DNA from 3 places in the Paenibacillus litoralis genome. Region 3 is predicted to be linked to each of the others. Evidence: riboswitches for the same ligand, from Rfam matches in the RefSeq annotation. Region 3 holds a riboswitch; each other region holds the start of a gene.
What was found. A riboswitch is a leader RNA that binds a small molecule or an ion and turns the genes downstream of it on or off. The one in region 3 is predicted to bind cyclic di-AMP.
Positions count from the first base shown of each region.

Region 1 (5,441 bases), 870 kb from region 3:
GATGCCCGGACCGATCTCCAGCGCGCCTTTCGTCGCGTCCAGTCCGGCCGCCTCGACGATTTTTCGAAGCACATTCATATCGATCAAGAAATTTTGCCCGAGGCTCTTCTTGAGGGAAAACCCGTATTTTTGAATAACTTCCTTCGTGCGACTCGGTGTCGCGATATCGACGTTCATAGTGCCCTCCCTGCGGCCTCCAAGAGGCTTTTCATTTCTATGCTTAACCAACCCTTAAACACTAAGAGATTCAACCCCAAACCCCTTCAAAAGCGCTTCGACCCCTCCTAAATCCTCCCCTTCCCAAGGAGAGGACCCCAGGTCGCTTCACCCCTGGACCCCGAAATTCACACTCGCACCCACGGGGCCTTCTTCGATGACACTTGTATGCAAACATCACTTTCGTCCTCATCCGCATCACCCACATGGTGATACCCATGAGAACACGCTCCCATTCCGCGTTCTCCCCCCACTTTTTGCCCAATGACGAAATCCCGTAACGTTTATTCTCATTATCCCCAACGTGCCATAAACCGCATCGCGACTCCCGTCGCGAAGCTCCCTTTTCGATATCTAAACCTAGAAAGCACTACCTTATCCCTTGCCTAGCCGTTGCTTCCCCGTAACCGTTCCAGCGCTTCGGCGAACTGCCGTTTGGTGATTTGGAACATTTGGCACCGTTTATAGAACTGTTTGCCGTTAGCATACCCGATCCCAAGCAGTTTGCCCATTTCGAGCCGGTTTTGGGAAGCTTGGGGATGAACGATGAGCCCGGCTTCCATTAAGTCCTCCCAAGCGATCTCGGATTGCTCCCGGGTGAAGTCCGTCTTCACCGCGGCAAGCGCCTTGCGGATCGTATCCGGCGAAGCGTTCTCGATGCCGATGTCCCCTTTCTTCGTTGCTTCCTCCTGGGACAGGAACGCATGTTTGCACCCCGGCACCCGTGCCGTAATGAGCCGCCTCAGCCGTTCCCCCGCATGATCCGGATCGGTGAATATGATAACGCCCCTCTTTTGCTGAGCAAGCTCGATGCGGCGGTACACATCCTCATTGATGGCCGATCCGCCCGTCTCGATCGTCTCCGCATCGACCGCTCTTCGGATGGCCGTCGTGTCGTCCTTGCCTTCTACTACAATAACCTCTTTGATCATGACAAAGCCTGTCCTTTCCTGTATGACGCTAGCCGCGTTTCGCTTTTCAATCAACGTACCACGAAAGCATCTATATGTAAAATAATGTCCCGGACATATCGGCCAACCTGCAACAAAGACAAGCCGAGCAGCGTTTAATAAGTAATCGCCGATTCACCGGCAAACCGAAGAAATCCGTAGCCCTGAAAGCCCCCGAATCGTCAAAAAGAAGAGACGCATGCACGCCTCTTCTTTCAATAAACGTATTAGATAGCCAGCAAACAGGCTTGCGATTTTTCCATCCGAACTAGTCTGTGGAAGGTTTTTTCGGCCCTATAACATAAATGGTATAGCCCCGTTTCATGCCGAACTTGTTCGCGTAATCCTCGCTGTCGAAGAAGACGTCGATCTTGTTCCCTTTGACGGCGGAACCGATATCCTCCGCGCGGCGGAAACCGAGTCCTTCGATATAGACCCACCATCCGAGCGGGATGATGCTTTTATCGACCGCAATCGTGCGCCCTTCGGTAGCTGTCGTGCCGGTATAGGTCATACCGTAATACGGGTCTTTGGACGTCTTATTGCCGTTATCCGCCGAGTAGGCCGTTAACGTGACGTTCTTAATGATTTGCTTATAGCCGAACTGTACGCCGTTCTTTGTGACATCGTCCACCGTCGGCGAAGATGCCGAAAGAGGCAGAACGACCGGAACCTTCGTACCGATAGCGACGACTTTATTTACGCTTGCCGCCTGCACGGTTTCCGCAACGACGTTCTCCTCGACAAGCGAGCCGTCCTCGTAAACCTTTTGCTTCTGTACAAGCTTGGTGCCTTCCTTGCCCTCCTGAACGGTTTCTTCCTTACCCTTCAGCAGATTGGCATCCTTCTTCGTCTCCGTTTCGAAAGCGATCGGAACCGCGTGCTCCTCGATCTCCTTCTTGACGCGGACGATTTTGATCGGCATGCTTGCCGCAACGCCCGTATCCAATTCCGGGGATATTTTATCTTCCGCCCCGAGCGATATATTGAACTCCTGCAATGCACTTCCAACCGTTTTCCCGGTTGTGTACAAAGTCTTCGTCTCTCCATCGGCCGTCACAACAATTGGTGAGGTAAAATCAATCGTAAATTTATCTCCGCTCTTGATACGCGTATCAAGAGTCGCAGACACCCGATCGTGCTCGCCAATCGAAATGGCTTGTTCATCCAGTAGGCGTTGCAGGGTCCATTGCTTTGTTTTCACAACGGTCTCTTTCCCGTCAACCACCACAGATACGCTTTTGGTAGCCGTACCGTACAACAACATGAAAAACATGAAAGTCAGTGCTATCGAGATTAATGCAATTATGCTTACCGTGCGCACATTTTCATGCTTCCAACGCAATGCGAAGGTCATGCTGGATGATCGTCTTACATGGGTGTCCTCAAGCAGCTGGGTATCGCCCACTTCATTCGGTCCTCCTTCAAAGCCCCGCCGTCAACTGTTATGCATGATTATGATCGTGACGTGACTAAGGTTTTTTTTGGGTCGTGCGTAGCCAATTTCCGTTCTTGCCTTACATCGAAACGGACGGATTTCTTCCCGCTTCACCTCCAAAATAAGGATTATTGAGTTGTCCGTGTTGGTCGAATGGGACTTTTAGGGAACGAAAAAAGCCGCAAGAAGAGGAACTCTTCTCGTGGCTCTATAAGCATAGACTTATGCTGCAGCACGACAATCGTTACCTCTCTCGTCAACGCTTACGAGGTTAGCTGACGGATTCGGACGTGAGAGTCGCCCTACACAGATATAAAGCAATCTGCGATTCACCCCTTTAACCATAACCCGCCGTCATAAAAACTTCGGCAAAGTTACTTTTGGTTCCCCCGTTCCCCATTACGGAAACTCAGCGAATTGGAAAATTGGCATCGTTATTAAGTTATTATGAAATGTATATTACGCTCTCAGGATCATCCTGTAAAGAGGGAAAAGACTATCTAAAAGAGAAGATTTCAACTAAATTTCGCTGGTTTTTATCGTTTTTTGAATATAATACACTCCACACTCGCTGTATCTCACTGACAATCACTATTTCGCATACATTCGATACAAATTGTGACAAAAGCACCAAAGAGGTATAATAAATACGGGCAAAAACATACTAGTAATTTCCACATCGGGCGGGTGTACGAGCATCCGGACTGGAAGAAAACGGGGTGGCAAAATGGAAACCATTTTACGGCTGAATGACGTGTTCGGGGGGTATTTCGCACGCAAGCCGGTGCTGCGCAATATTACGTTTACCGTCGGCAAGGGCGAGATGATCGGGCTTATCGGACTGAACGGGGCGGGCAAAAGCACGACAATCAAGCATATACTCGGTTTGCTAAAGCCTCAGCAAGGCAGCATCACCATAGCGGGCAGAACGCTGGACGAAAATCCGGAGGCGTACCGCTCGTCGTTCGCTTATGTGCCGGAAAGTCCAGAGCTGTATGAGGAGCTGACCGTCCGCGATCATATGAGGATGACAGCGATGGCTTACGGCATCGCGAGCGACGTATTTGACCGGCGAAGCGAAGAGCTGTTGAAGCTATTTCGGATGGAAGCGAAGGCTGACACTTTACCTCGTTTTTTGTCTAAAGGAATGCGCCAAAAAGCGATGATCATGTGCGCGTTTCTTGTCGAGCCGGCCTTGTACGTAATTGACGAACCGTTCCTCGGGCTGGATCCGCTGGGGATCCGATCGCTGCTGGAGCTGATGGTGGAGGAAAAACGGAAAGGCGCGAGCTTTTTGATCAGCTCTCATATTTTGTCGACGATCGAATCGTATTGTGACGGCTTTGTCGTGCTTCATCACGGAGATATTGTCGCATCCGGAACACTCTTGGACATGAACCGGAAGGCGGGACTGGAACAGGCGTCGCTGGACGATTTATTTTACGCCCTTGTGCAAGGGGAACAACCATGATGCCGAACGAGAGAAAAAGCGGGAAAATAACCACTGACGCACGGGTCAAAGCAGGCGGGAACGACCCGCAAATTCGTGCACTTTGGCGCAAGCGGTGTGCAGACTTTTGGCGGGAAATGAATATTTATTTGCGCGATGTTGTAAGAAGCGGTTTTCCCGGCTTCGTTCTTCTGTTTGCCATTGTCGCTTCGATCGGGTATGGACAAATCTTGAAGGGAATTACGTCGGATTTCCCCCAGGCTTGGATCACGGTGCCGGTTTTGACGGTTGCATTAGCGTCCGGTCGTCCGAGAACATTCCTGAAAGATGCGGATACGATGTTTCTGCTTCCTGCAGAGTACCGGACAAGCGGTTATTTTCAAGCGGGCTTCCGCTATAGCCTGTTCATCAATGCGGGGCTGGCAATGGCTGCGACGATCGTCGTTTGGCCGCTTTACGCTCATGTGAAAGGCTCTGAAGCCGTACCTTTCGGGTGGCTTGCAATCATGATTCTTCTATTAAAATGGAGCAACCTTCTGGCATCGTGGCATGAAAGCAGAATGACCGCCAAACCGGCGCGTATTGTGTATACTTCCGTTCGCTGGGGGCTTAACGGCATCGTCATGGCCGCCCTGTTCCATTACGGCATGCTGCCGGGTGCGATTGCAGCTTTGCTCGCCGTTATCGTAACGGGCGGGATTATAGCCGCCGCTCCCAAGCACCGGATTGCTTGGTCATATCTGATCGAGCTGGAAAAGCGCCAGCTGGCCCGTCATTACCGGTTTTACAGCTGGTTCACGGATGTGCCGCATCTGCCCGCGCAAGCCAAAAACCGCACTTGGCTCATGAAGCCGCTCACGCGGATCGTGCCAATGAAACAGCAACATACGTATCTGTTTCTGTTCACCGCCACCTTCGTCCGCGGGGAGTTGTTCGGCATCGTCGGCCGGCTGAGCGCCGTAGCGGCGCTCATCGTGGCGGCGATGCCCGGAACGGGCGCGAAGGCGGTTGCCTTCGGGATCGCGCTCGCGATTACCGGGGTTCAGCTTACCGCACTTGCGGAATACCACCGCCATGTGTTCTGGCTGAAGCTGTACCCCGCCAGCGAAGCGCAGCGCATCCCGGCAGCCGCCGGCATCGCGGGCGCGGCGCTGCTCGTCCAAGCCGCCGTGCTTGCTGCCGTTTGGGCTTGCTCGCCCGGCGGCCCGGCATGGCCTGCGGCACTTGCGGTTGCCGGCGGCGTCGCCTGGGCAGCCGCATTCCGCGCTTTGCTCGCGCGGCGGTTGCGGCGCAAGCAGCAGCGCGCAAGCTGAATTCATCTTTATGCAAAAAAGCTGCTCCTTCAGGTCCTGTTGACCGGATGGAGCAGCTTTTTTATCGCATTCTT
Region 1 covers NZ_CP176395.1:246,210-251,650, reverse strand. The annotation lists gene rsmA (16S rRNA (adenine(1518)-N(6)/adenine(1519)-N(6))-dimethyltransferase RsmA) at 1-177, opposite strand, end outside; gene rnmV (ribonuclease M5) at 603-1,148, opposite strand; gene ACKGJP_RS01040 (ubiquitin-like domain-containing protein) at 1,435-2,523, opposite strand; cyclic di-AMP (ydaO/yuaA leader) riboswitch at 2,850-3,029, opposite strand; gene ACKGJP_RS01035 (ABC transporter ATP-binding protein) at 3,332-4,075, shown strand; gene ACKGJP_RS01030 (ABC transporter permease) at 4,072-5,367, shown strand.
Region 1: linked by a shared signal. The riboswitch ahead of ACKGJP_RS01040 (ubiquitin-like domain-containing protein) and the one ahead of ACKGJP_RS04730 (hypothetical protein) in region 3 are both predicted to bind cyclic di-AMP.

Region 2 (5,441 bases), 4.1 Mb from region 3:
AAATTTGACGGCTGGCAGCTTTTTGCGAATCAGCGCTTTATGCTCGGGAAGCAAGCAGAACAAATCCATGATGATTTCATCGATTTGCTCGTAAAGCGCAAGCCTCGAAGCAAGCTTTTTTTGCCGCCTCAAAGCGTCGGTCAAACGGACGATCTCCTCTTGCTGTTCAAGCCCGCAGGGCGGAATCGGAAGCGATTCGATGTATCCGCGGAGCACCTTGACCGACTGATACGAGTGCGAATAAAAATATTGGATCGGCCGCGAGTTGAGAACGGCCATCACATATTTGACGGAGTAGCCGGGCAGCTTCGGAATCAGCAGATTTGCGCTGTTGAGCGATAATCGCCGGCTGTCGTCATAGGCGAAGACGAGCTGCTCGCTGACGAACCGGTACAGCAGCTTTTCCTTGGCGCGATACGTTTGCTCAGGCGCCACCTGCTGGAATTTATCCGGCGTGAACAGGAGATAGCTGTTGCCCGGGTTGTAGTTGTATTTATAGAGATTGTTGCCCTTGAGCACGACCTCCCCGCCCTCCGGCTTCTCGGCTTGCACATACAGACCGTTATTGCCCGTCACGATCCCAAGCGCAAACTCGGCGTGGCCGCCCAGAAACATGGCGCCCTTCAGCGTTTTCATCCGTTCGAGCAAATCATGCTCCCGATCCGTCGCCTGCACGTTGAATACGCTTTGCTCGTTCTCGGCAAATCGCGTTTGGGCGACCTCATAAGCTTCTTCGCCTGCAAGCACCTTAACCGCATGCGCGGCATCGGGTGCGGTTTTGCGGACCGTTAGCGTGACGGCAGGCGCATAGACGCGGCTGAAGGGCGTGCCCAGCAGCTCGATACGCTCGATACTGGTCCTCTCCAGCAGCAGTCGGCGTATAGGCCGGTGCAGATGGACATGCAGCACCGCCTCCGGCAGCAGGAACGCGAGCAAGCCGCCTTCTCCCAACATGTTGACGCCGCTTTCCATAAAAAGCGCAAAGGACTCCACCGACGATCCCGCCGAAAAATAAGCTTTGCGCAAGGCGGCGATTTCCTCATGATTAAATTTGTAGCCCCAGGGCGGGTTGCCGATCACAAGATCGAACTTCTCCGAAGCCGTTTCCGCGGACGCCAGCGAGTTCTGCTGCACGATACGAAAATCCAGCGAAGACTCGTCCTCCGTACGCCCCGCAAGAAGCGACATATTCACCTTGGCCAGGCTGACGGCAACCGGGTCGATGTCATAGCCCGTCATGCATCGCGTCCGCAAAATCCGTTCTGCGTCTTCTACAGCCGTACCGGCTTGAAGCAGCTTCGCTTTAAGCGATAAATACGTATGAATCAAAAAATTTCCCGACCCGCAGCACGGATCGATTACGGCAGGCAGCGGATGGTCCGCCAGCAGCTTCAGGCTCGATTCTACCAGCGCTTCAACGAGCTTGGACGGGGTATAGTAGCTGCCCTGCGGCTTCCGGGTCCGCAGATTGGAGAGCGACATGTACAAGAGTCCGAGCAAGTCCTCCCCCTCCATATACCGCACGGGGGTTTTAAGCAGCCTGCGCATGACGGACTGCTCCACCGGGCTCGGTCCGTCCTTCCGGAAATCGAACAAAGCGGAAATCGGATTGCCGTAAGCGCCAAGCGTTATTTTACCGGCGTGTACCGCCGCCAAGATGCCGCCGGCACGCAAATCCGTCTCTTTTGCGGCGATATGCCCTCTATCGGCGAGAAGCCGCAAGGCGATCTCCGCCAAAACCGCTTCGGAGCGCACGGCTGCGTTTTCCTCGCCGACCAGTTGAACGACCGTCCTGGCCAGCTCCACTAGGCCCATGGATTTCACATACTCCGCCGGAATCAGATTGCCTTCCGCCGCGGCTTTGTTTCTTCTCTGCTTTAGCCGCTGGGAGTTCGCAGCGAACAGCTCCGTTCGGAGCTCCGCTACGATTCTCCTGTCGAAGAGAGGCGATCTCCCTTCTTTATAGGCGGCGAGTTTTCCCGCCTTCAGCCAATTTCTAACGGTCGCTCCCGACACGCCGAGCAGTTGCGCAGCTTCTTCGACCCGTATATATTGTTGATTATCCAACGCGAGGCCCCCCTCTGTCTGTCCATACGATGCTTATGCTCGCGGGACTTTGCCATCTATAGGCTTCGTCAGCGGCGCCGCTTTTCCTTCCGTCGTAAGGCTTCTTTCCTATATTATCCCGTTCAGCAGGCGAATAACGCCGGTTCTAGAAAATGCTCCCTTGGATTTAGTAGAAACACTGGAACATCCAGACAGGTTACGACTTGCAAGCAAAAATATTGGTGCGTATACAAGCCTAAACGTAATTCGGACACGATTGGGATTGTACCACAAGCGTGCCGGCGAAAAAACCTCCGAAACCGCCGCAGTCAGAAGCGGCGGTTTCGGAGGCGCGATTGACCGGCGGCGAGGCAAGGGGTTGGCCGAGGTCCCGATCGAACGCAACCGGCTCTCCTTTTCAACTCCATTCGAAAAACCGCCCCATCGAAAGCGGATTCATCCTTAAACACTTACGAACCGTAAACGGTTCTGGATGACAGCAAAAAAAGCAAGCCGGAACCGGTATGTAAACCGGTGCAGCTTGCTATTTTCGGCCGTTCACGTCATGAAAATGTGCGATCGGGTAAAACTAATCTTTGTAACGGTCTTATTTCAGAACGTATACCTTCACGTTTTGCATGCCGAACGATTGAACATTGCCCATCGAATTCGGGATGAAAATATCGATGCGGTTTCCTTTAATCGCGCCGCCCTGATCGGATGCGGTTGCGATCATGCCTGTCGGCAGTCCGTTAAACGTATAGCCGGTCACATACAACTTGCTTCCCATCGGGATCACGTTCGGATCGACGGCAATGGTGCCGACCTTGAGCGGATTGCCGAAGTAATCGACTGCGCCCCAGCCGCCGTTCTCTTCCGCCGCATCGGAATAAGCCGTTGCGACGACGGGAATCATTTTGCTGTACGAAACGGTTTTGCCGTTTGCCGTGTTTACCGTGTTCGCTGCTGCGACGGGCTTCGCTTTTACAGGCGTCGCTTTCGCCTCAGCCTTTACAGGGGCTGCCGCAACCTTTTTGGCTGCCGGAGTCGGCGCCGGGGTCGCCGCTGCCGTTGTCGGCGCGGGCTCGGCTTGCGCCGGTTCAGCTGCCGGAGCCGCTTGTACCGCAACCGCAGGGGCTTGATCGGATTCAGCCTTATAAGCGAATACGGTCTTTTCAAGCATCGGAGGAAGGTTGAAAGTCAATCCTTTATATACGTTCATCGGATCGATCGTTTTGTTTGCTGCGAGCAAATCCATCAGGGGAATGTGAAGCTTTTGCGAAACGGACCAAAACGTATCGTTTTCTTGCACCGCATACGTGTCCTCCGCAACTTCCATAGCATGCGCAGGCAAAGCAAAGGCGGCGATGGACAGGCTAATGGCAAGGCCTGCCAGCGTCTTTTTTACAGGATTGAAAGTCATAGCAGTCTCCTTTGATATCTATTGCCTACGAGGTTAGTTGTCGGGTTCGGACCAAAGGTTAGTCCCTACTCGCTGATGCGAGATTCACCCCAAACGAACGATAAACGTACCGGTTTTAAAATAATGATTGACCGCCGGACATTTTACGTTCATAATATATCGTCCCCCGCACTTCCGGAGCGGAAGTTTCGGCTCCTGTAAGACTAACATAGACCCTTCGATACGAAAACCCACATTTTCTTACAGTTTTACAAGATTCCCTGAAAAACCGGCCTTATGACGAAGGCATTCCTTACCGCCAAATCCCTAGTTATTCCTATAAGAGCGCCATGCTATGAACGCTTGAATTCTCCCTCATGCGCCATATTTCTGCCATAATCGCGCAGCATCGCAAAAAACGACAACCCCGATTCCAGCGAATCCGCTTTGCCTCCAATTACCAACATGTACCACGTATTTTTGCGTCGCATTTTCGGCAAAAGCGCTCGGTTGATCGAGATTTTGGAATACCCGGTGAATCCGAAGCCAATCCAGCGACACGCACTCGAAAAAGACGAGCGGCTGACGGCTGATCGCTTTCCGCCGTTACATGCTCGGCGCAGACGAACGGATGGCCTCATATGCGTACAGAGGTTCCCCGTTCGCAAAAAAAAGCCGGCCTTGACGCCCAAACGCTCGTCAGACCGACTGTTTCCGATACCGGTTATCGTTACCCGCGATTCGGAAGAGAAGCGACCAGTTCCTGCGCCGCTTGGCGAATTCTACCGGCAATTTCTTCATCCACTTGAAACAGTCCGCCTTCAAGCCGCTGCACATGGGAATCTTGAACGTATACCCCTTGCAGCTGATGGCGGGCGCCGAGCGCGGACAGTACAGGCTTGAGCGCGTAATCGATCACGAGCAGATGGGCAACCGTGCCCCCGATTGCGACCGGTAGCGTCACTTTGCCTTCCAGCCCTTTCTGCGGGATCAGATCGAGGAACGCCTTCAGCACGCCCGTATAGGATGCTTTGTATACCGGCGTCGCCACGACGACCGCATCCGCCTGCTCAATAAGCCGATTTGCAGCCGCAATGGCCGGACTATCGAATTTCGTGTAGACCAAATCCTCCGGCGGCAGCTCGACTACCGAAATGCGCGAATGCTGTGCGCCTTCTTCCGTCAGCTGCCGCTCCAGCACCTGAAGTACGCCGTTCAGCCTCGAATTTGCTGCAGGACTACCCGAAATCAATACGATGTTCGCCATTTCGTTATTCTCTCCTTATATGCCGCCGCCCGTATTACCGGGATACGGCTTGTGTAGTGTAGCGGTTTTCCGGAATCGGAACACCCAGATTGCCGCGAAGCGTATCCGACTCGTGGGCGACCTGACGAACTACCGTAACCGGCTCGAAACGGTTCAGAAAATGCGGGATCGATTTTTTCCGTAATGTAGAGACCGTCCGCTATGAATACAAAATCAAACTTACCATCTTCCGTCTTTCGTGTCCACGATTTGTAAAGCTCGAAATTGACGCTTGCGTCCGTGACCGCTATCGGATGCCGCCGGCCGCTTATACTGCCGCTAACCCCGTGCAAAATCGCGCCCAATTTCAATTGTTTCTTGTCCGCCATATAAACGCCTCCCCGCAGCCACGCCGCCTTCCCCCTTAGGAATTAGGCATGCCTATCCCGTTTGCATCGCCTGCACATCCTTTGGCGGCACTTCGTTCCATACCTTGCTAGGAATCTCGCGCCGCAGCACGGGCGCAACTTCGGCTGCGAACTGCTCGGCCTGCTCCGCTTCGGGGCGCGGGGCGTTGTCAGACACTAAAAAAAGCTGACGCCGGCAATACCGACATCAGCTTCCTGCCATGATTCAGTTGTTTTTCTCGAACACTTTATTCGCTTCCTTGCGGAACTCGGCAACGACTTCATCGATCGTCGCTTTGCCGAACTGCTGCTTCTGCACGGTTTGCTCGAACAGCTTGCC
Region 2 covers NZ_CP176395.1:5,775,855-5,781,295, forward strand. The annotation lists gene ACKGJP_RS24560 (TaqI-like C-terminal specificity domain-containing protein) at 1-2,067, opposite strand, end outside; gene ACKGJP_RS24565 (3D domain-containing protein) at 2,654-3,469, opposite strand; cyclic di-AMP (ydaO/yuaA leader) riboswitch at 3,477-3,673, opposite strand; partial or broken gene ACKGJP_RS24570 (LysR family transcriptional regulator) at 3,944-4,042, opposite strand; gene ssuE (NADPH-dependent FMN reductase) at 4,179-4,715, opposite strand; partial or broken gene ACKGJP_RS24580 (LLM class flavin-dependent oxidoreductase) at 4,831-5,083, opposite strand; gene ACKGJP_RS24585 (hypothetical protein) at 5,136-5,279, opposite strand; gene ACKGJP_RS24590 (ABC transporter substrate-binding protein) at 5,328-5,441, opposite strand, start outside.
Region 2: linked by a shared signal. The riboswitch ahead of ACKGJP_RS24565 (3D domain-containing protein) and the one ahead of ACKGJP_RS04730 (hypothetical protein) in region 3 are both predicted to bind cyclic di-AMP.

Region 3 (5,441 bases):
TGTCGAAGACGTATTTTTGCGATTTGTTCAAGCATCTCACCGGCAAAACGTTCAACGACTACTTGATCAACCTGCGCATCAAAAAGTCGACGGAGCTGCTCGTTCAGGCAAACCTGACGATAACGGACGTTTGCTTTCAAGTCGGCTTCAACGATTTGACGTATTTCTCCCGCATTTTCAAAAAGCATACGGGCATTTCCCCGTCCTACTACAAGAAATACGCGGCGTCGAGCAGGTAGAAGCGCGGGACGGCTGTCGGTAGGCAAATTTGGACACATCGACAGCAAATGGAGATAATAGGTCAACAATTTTGTCCGATAGTTCAATCATTGCGTTGCCTCCGGCTTTATAATCTAAGGAAAAAGCCCTAAGAGCGAGCGTTCAAAAAGTCGGCTTATCGGCACCGAGAAGGCAAGCAGAAGGAGAGTACAGGGTAGGCGACTTCTGAGAACAACCTCTAAGAAGGAGTAGACGGCGTTGTCGAATATCGGCGAATACATGCAAGGATATATGCCGCAAGGCAGCAAACGGGCAGCCGGAGCCAAACACATTCTGCTCGTCTATTGCGGTTATTACGAGAAGAAGGGAAGCGGCAAGCTTCCTTGCGGCCAGTGGACGAAAGACACGTTCCGGCCATACGTGGCACATTTGGATAAATCGGGCGAGCCCGACGACTTCTTCTTCGATACGTTCCTGTTCCTCGCGCTGCGAACGCCGGCCAGTGGCAGCCTCCACCGGTTCTACGAGTGGGTGATCGACTCGGTCCCCGGCGCGGCGGACGACTGGGGATGGATCATTCGCCGCGTGTTCGAGGAGAACCGGCAGCTGTTCGCCTTGAACGAGGCGGTCGCGGAAGCGAAGGAGAAACTCGGGCGCCCGGACCATAAAACCAAGGTCCTGATGATGCTCCCGTTCCCGGACAGCCAGAGCGTCCGTTTCGGTATCGGTTCGCGGGCGGTTCCTTATAGCCTGAAATCGACGGAAAGCCGGAATGCCGCCGTCCGCTGGTATATCGATGCGTTCCTGGAAGCCTTCCGCAAAGCGGACTTGCAGCATCTTGAGCTGCTCGGCTTTTACTGGATGCAGGAAGATGTCGATCCCGGCATTACCGGCGAGCTGGACAATATACGATTTACGCTTGATTATTTGCACGGGCAAGGACTCGTTCTCGGCTGGACGCCTTGGTGGGGAGCGGAGTTTAAAGCGGACGCCGAGCGGTTCGGCTTCGACTTCTCCATTTTGCAGCCGAACCATTACACGCAGGAGGAAACCACGTACGAACGGATTCGCGAAGCCGCTCAGCTCGCTGCACAGACGGGCCAAGGCATCGAGGTCGAGCTCGATTCGGCCGTTCTTTCCAGCCAAAAGCACCGGGAAACGTTCTACCATTACTTGAAAGGCGGCGTTGCGTTCGGCTACATGCGGGAGGCGGTAATGGCCTACTATCAGGACGTTCATGCGCTGTATGAGCTGTACCACGAGGGCGGCGAACGCGGCCGGAAGGTGTACGACGATATTTATGCGTTCACGAAGGGGACGTATATCGGCTGAGAGAAAGGCAAGTTGACGCGGCTGCAGAAAGCGTCCGGTTACGGAAGCAGGCGGCGTCAAGCCGCTGAACGCGAACTCAATTCGACTGCAAGAGCTTCAACAGTCGTGGTACGCGAATGGGAGCAGGGGTGTCCAGTCTGGGAATGAGATGGAGGCTGTCTCGAAAGCCATGAAAATGGCGGAGGGATTGCCTCTTCGCATTAGTAAGCCAACCGGAGATTTTTTGGTTGGCCTTCTTTACGATTCGTGTATCCTGTTTGCTGCCAAAAAATATGCTCTTCTCGGATGAAGCAACTGGAAAAACTCCATTTATTATGGCCAGTTTGATCTGCAGCTTGGAGTTAAATGGATTTTCTCCATCTTATTCCGCATGTTACTTACACAAATGGGAGAATTCTCAGAATGAACGGTAAGTTTTCCAGTTAGATGACGTTACGAAGCCCGTAGGAACAATAATTAACAGCATGTTTTCCAGTTAAAAGATCATGCGAATACGCACGAATAGTGTGTGTTTAAAAAGGCCACTTTTCAGAACCGAGAAGGTTGGATGAATCCGAGGAACGAGGACACGGAGCGTAGGCAAAACCTACGTGAGTACCGCAGTTACCGGATGAATTCAAGATTCGATGTCGAATAACCCACCTGTTCTGCTTCGTTATCAAAAGGGGGCTTTTTAAACAACCTCGAATAGTGTGTGTTTCAGAACCGAGAAGGTTGGACGTATCCGAATAAATCCCCCACAGCTACGAACGTTGGTAAGCCGCGAATGTGCAGCTGCGGTACGCATGCAAAGAGCCTCCGAATCCACAGCTGGTGGAGTCGGAGGCTCTTAGTCTTTGAGAGCGGCGACGGTCAGTCGCAAATGAATTTGCTTTCGACATCCGATTCAAAATGAATGAGATCCAGTTTCTCGCCCGTGTCCAGATAGATGTCGGATTGAATGGACGTCACTTCAAAGCCCGTGATGTCGGTCAGCTTCTGCTTCAGCAGCCCGTGCAGCCGGTCGCGATCCGTTTCGAGCGCATGAGGGTGGCCGTCTTCGCCGTATACGGGGAGCGCCATAGGGGATTGCCCGGTTTCGTCGCCGTCGATGCGCATGATCACGATATGATTGCGCACGATGCGGACGTCCATGTCGCTTACCTGCAGGCCGGATACTTCCAAGTGGCATTGCAGATAGGCAGCCTCGATTTGATTGCGCAGTTCGTTCATCATAATGCTTCTCTCCTTTTTGATGAAAGTTGGTCTAAAATGAATGCAAAAAAGAAGCCTAAAGAGCAGAGAAACTCTGCTCCGGCTTCTACGATTAGCGAAATAAGCGGTAGAGGCGCGAGTAGCGGTTCTCTCTCAAAGCGCTTACGAGGTTAGCTGTCGGATTCGGGCTTGAGAGTGCCCTACCCGAGCATACGAGGTATGCTCAAGATTCACCCCATGAAACCGGATTTGCGAACCGGCTTCGAATGGTTCCCCCGCTTCCCTTTCGGGAACTCAGCGATAGTTAAATCATGAAACTATTTAATCCTATAATACCGTGATTAGTCGGCAAAGTAAAATGAAAAAATTATACTTTCGTTTCCGTGCGCCGGGTCTAACATCCACGTCGAACGCTTCGCCATATATTTTGCGGGGACCACACCGGGGGTTCGCCTGCAGCTGCTGCGGAACGTCAGTGCCTTATTTCGGTTAGTTAGCGAGTAGATAGGCATTTCGCGGAACGAGGTGCCTTATTCACGGTAATATCGGCGATGTAGAGCGAATTACGGCCGAATAACGAACTGTCGTTCCGCGGCGTATCGCATTCAAGGGACTTGCTGCAAAATAGCGCATCTACGATCCGCTTAAACAGGAAACCGAGAGGATGTAATCACCGCGCTGGAGTCTTGAGGCCGGAACGAACGTAACCGATTAAACTGCATATCCGTTTCTCCTTGAATGTTCTTGCAAAACGGACTACCATTGATCTTATCGGGATATTTTGTGCGAAGAAAGCGGGAGGATCGGTCATGACGATGAACGGAAAAATAGTGATGGTTACCGGAGCGAACTCGGGGATCGGCAAAGCGACTGCGCTGGGCCTTGCCAAGCAAGGGGCCGCGGTTGTTATGGTAAGCCGCGACCGCGGCCGCGGCGAAGCGGCCCGCAAAGAAGTCGCCGAGCTTAGCGGGAACGGCGATATCGAGCTCCTGACGGCCGACTTTTCGTCCTTGGAGGACGTGCGGGAGCTGGCTCGGAAATTCCGGGAACGCTTCGGCAAGCTGCATGTACTGGTCAACAATGCGGGCGGCATGTTCTCGAAGCGCGAAAGCAGCAAGGACGGCTTTGAGATGACGTTCGCCGTCAATTACTTGGCGCCGTTCCTGCTCACCCACTCGCTGCTGGACACGCTCAAAGCGAGCGCGCCGTCCCGTATCGTGAACGTGGCCTCGCAGGTGCAGGCCAAAACGATCAACGCCGATACGGCGCTGAATCCGCCCGCCTATAAGGCGTTCGCCGCCTACGGCGAGGCCAAGCTTGCCGTCATCATGATGACGTATACGCTTGCCAAGAGGCTGCAAGGCTCTGCGGTAACGATTAACGCGCTCCACCCGGGAGCGGTTTACACGCCGCAATCGGCCAAGTTCGCGCCGGCCCCGCTGCGTCCTCTCATGCGTTTGTTTATGAAGACGCCGGAACAGGGGGCGCAGACGTCTTTGTTTCTCGCTTCGTCGCCGGAAATGGAAGGCCGGACCGGGAAGTATTACAAAGATTTGCAGATCAAGCAGACGGGAGCCGCTTCCTACGATATCGCCCTGCAGGAGCGGCTGTACGCCAAAAGCCTCGAATGGACCGGCGCAGAGCGGCCGTAACTCTTTATTGCCTGAAGAGGCTTCGCTCCCGAATGGCGGCAGGCGAGCTGATCCACGAATTCACACGTCGCGACGGGTACAGAAAAGGGCTATCCAAGATGCTCCGGGAAGGAGACTTGGATAGCCCTTTTCTTGCTTACGCTTATTCCCAAGGGAAGTTCATGATCAAGTGGTCGGAAAACTTCTTGCTTTCCTCCCGCCGGTATTTCCGCATTTCCGCCCGCTGCTTCGCGGATTCGTGGAGCATGATTTCTTCGTTCGTCTCTGGAACGACCTGGGGAATGGGCGCCGGCTTTTTATTCTCATCGAGCGCGACGAAGGTCAGGAATGAAGTGGCGGCAATGTCGCGCTTCCCGCTTCTTAAATCCTCCGTAATGACCTTGACGAACACCTCCATCGAGCTTTTGCCCGTCCAAGTGACGAACGATTCCAAGCATACCGAATCCGTCGGACGGATCGGGGACAAGAAGTCGACGGAGTCCGTCGAAGCGGTAACGACCGAGCAGCGGCTATGCTTGCAAGCGGAGATGGATGCGATATCGTCGATATACGACATCAGTTTTCCGCCGAACAGCGTGTTGTGATTGTTGACGTCCGTCGGAAAGATGCGCGACGTTTTGTAGGTTCTCGATTCTTTGACGTATCTGGTTTCCATGTTTGTGCGACCCCTTTTGTCTTGAAATATACGTTTATGTGGTGGATGCTTTGTAAACGGCGTGAGCTGCAAAGGAAACCGGTTTTATTCTTGGGCGTGCTCTCCGGGCTCTTGGCGTTCGATCCGGTTCCGGTATCTGCGTTTGATGGACAGCGCGATCAGCGCAATCGTAATAAACCCGCCCGCGAATCCGCCGAAATGGGCGTACAGATCGATGTTCGGCACGATAACCGAATACAGGAAGCCGATCACGATAATCGTAACGATCGTCTGCTTCGTCTGCTTGTCGATGATGTCTCTGCGGAAAATCGCCAAGTACAAGTAAGCGGCGTAGATGCCGTAGATCGCGCCTGACGCGCCCGCCGAGACGAAATAATCCGGGTGCAGCC
Region 3 covers NZ_CP176395.1:1,118,450-1,123,890, forward strand. The annotation lists gene ACKGJP_RS04720 (AraC family transcriptional regulator) at 1-239, shown strand, start outside; gene ACKGJP_RS04725 (DUF4855 domain-containing protein) at 478-1,551, shown strand; gene ACKGJP_RS04730 (hypothetical protein) at 2,404-2,766, opposite strand; cyclic di-AMP (ydaO/yuaA leader) riboswitch at 2,889-3,055, opposite strand; gene ACKGJP_RS04735 (SDR family oxidoreductase) at 3,555-4,397, shown strand; gene ACKGJP_RS04740 (acyl-CoA thioesterase) at 4,540-5,052, opposite strand; gene ACKGJP_RS04745 (rhomboid family intramembrane serine protease) at 5,137-5,441, opposite strand, start outside.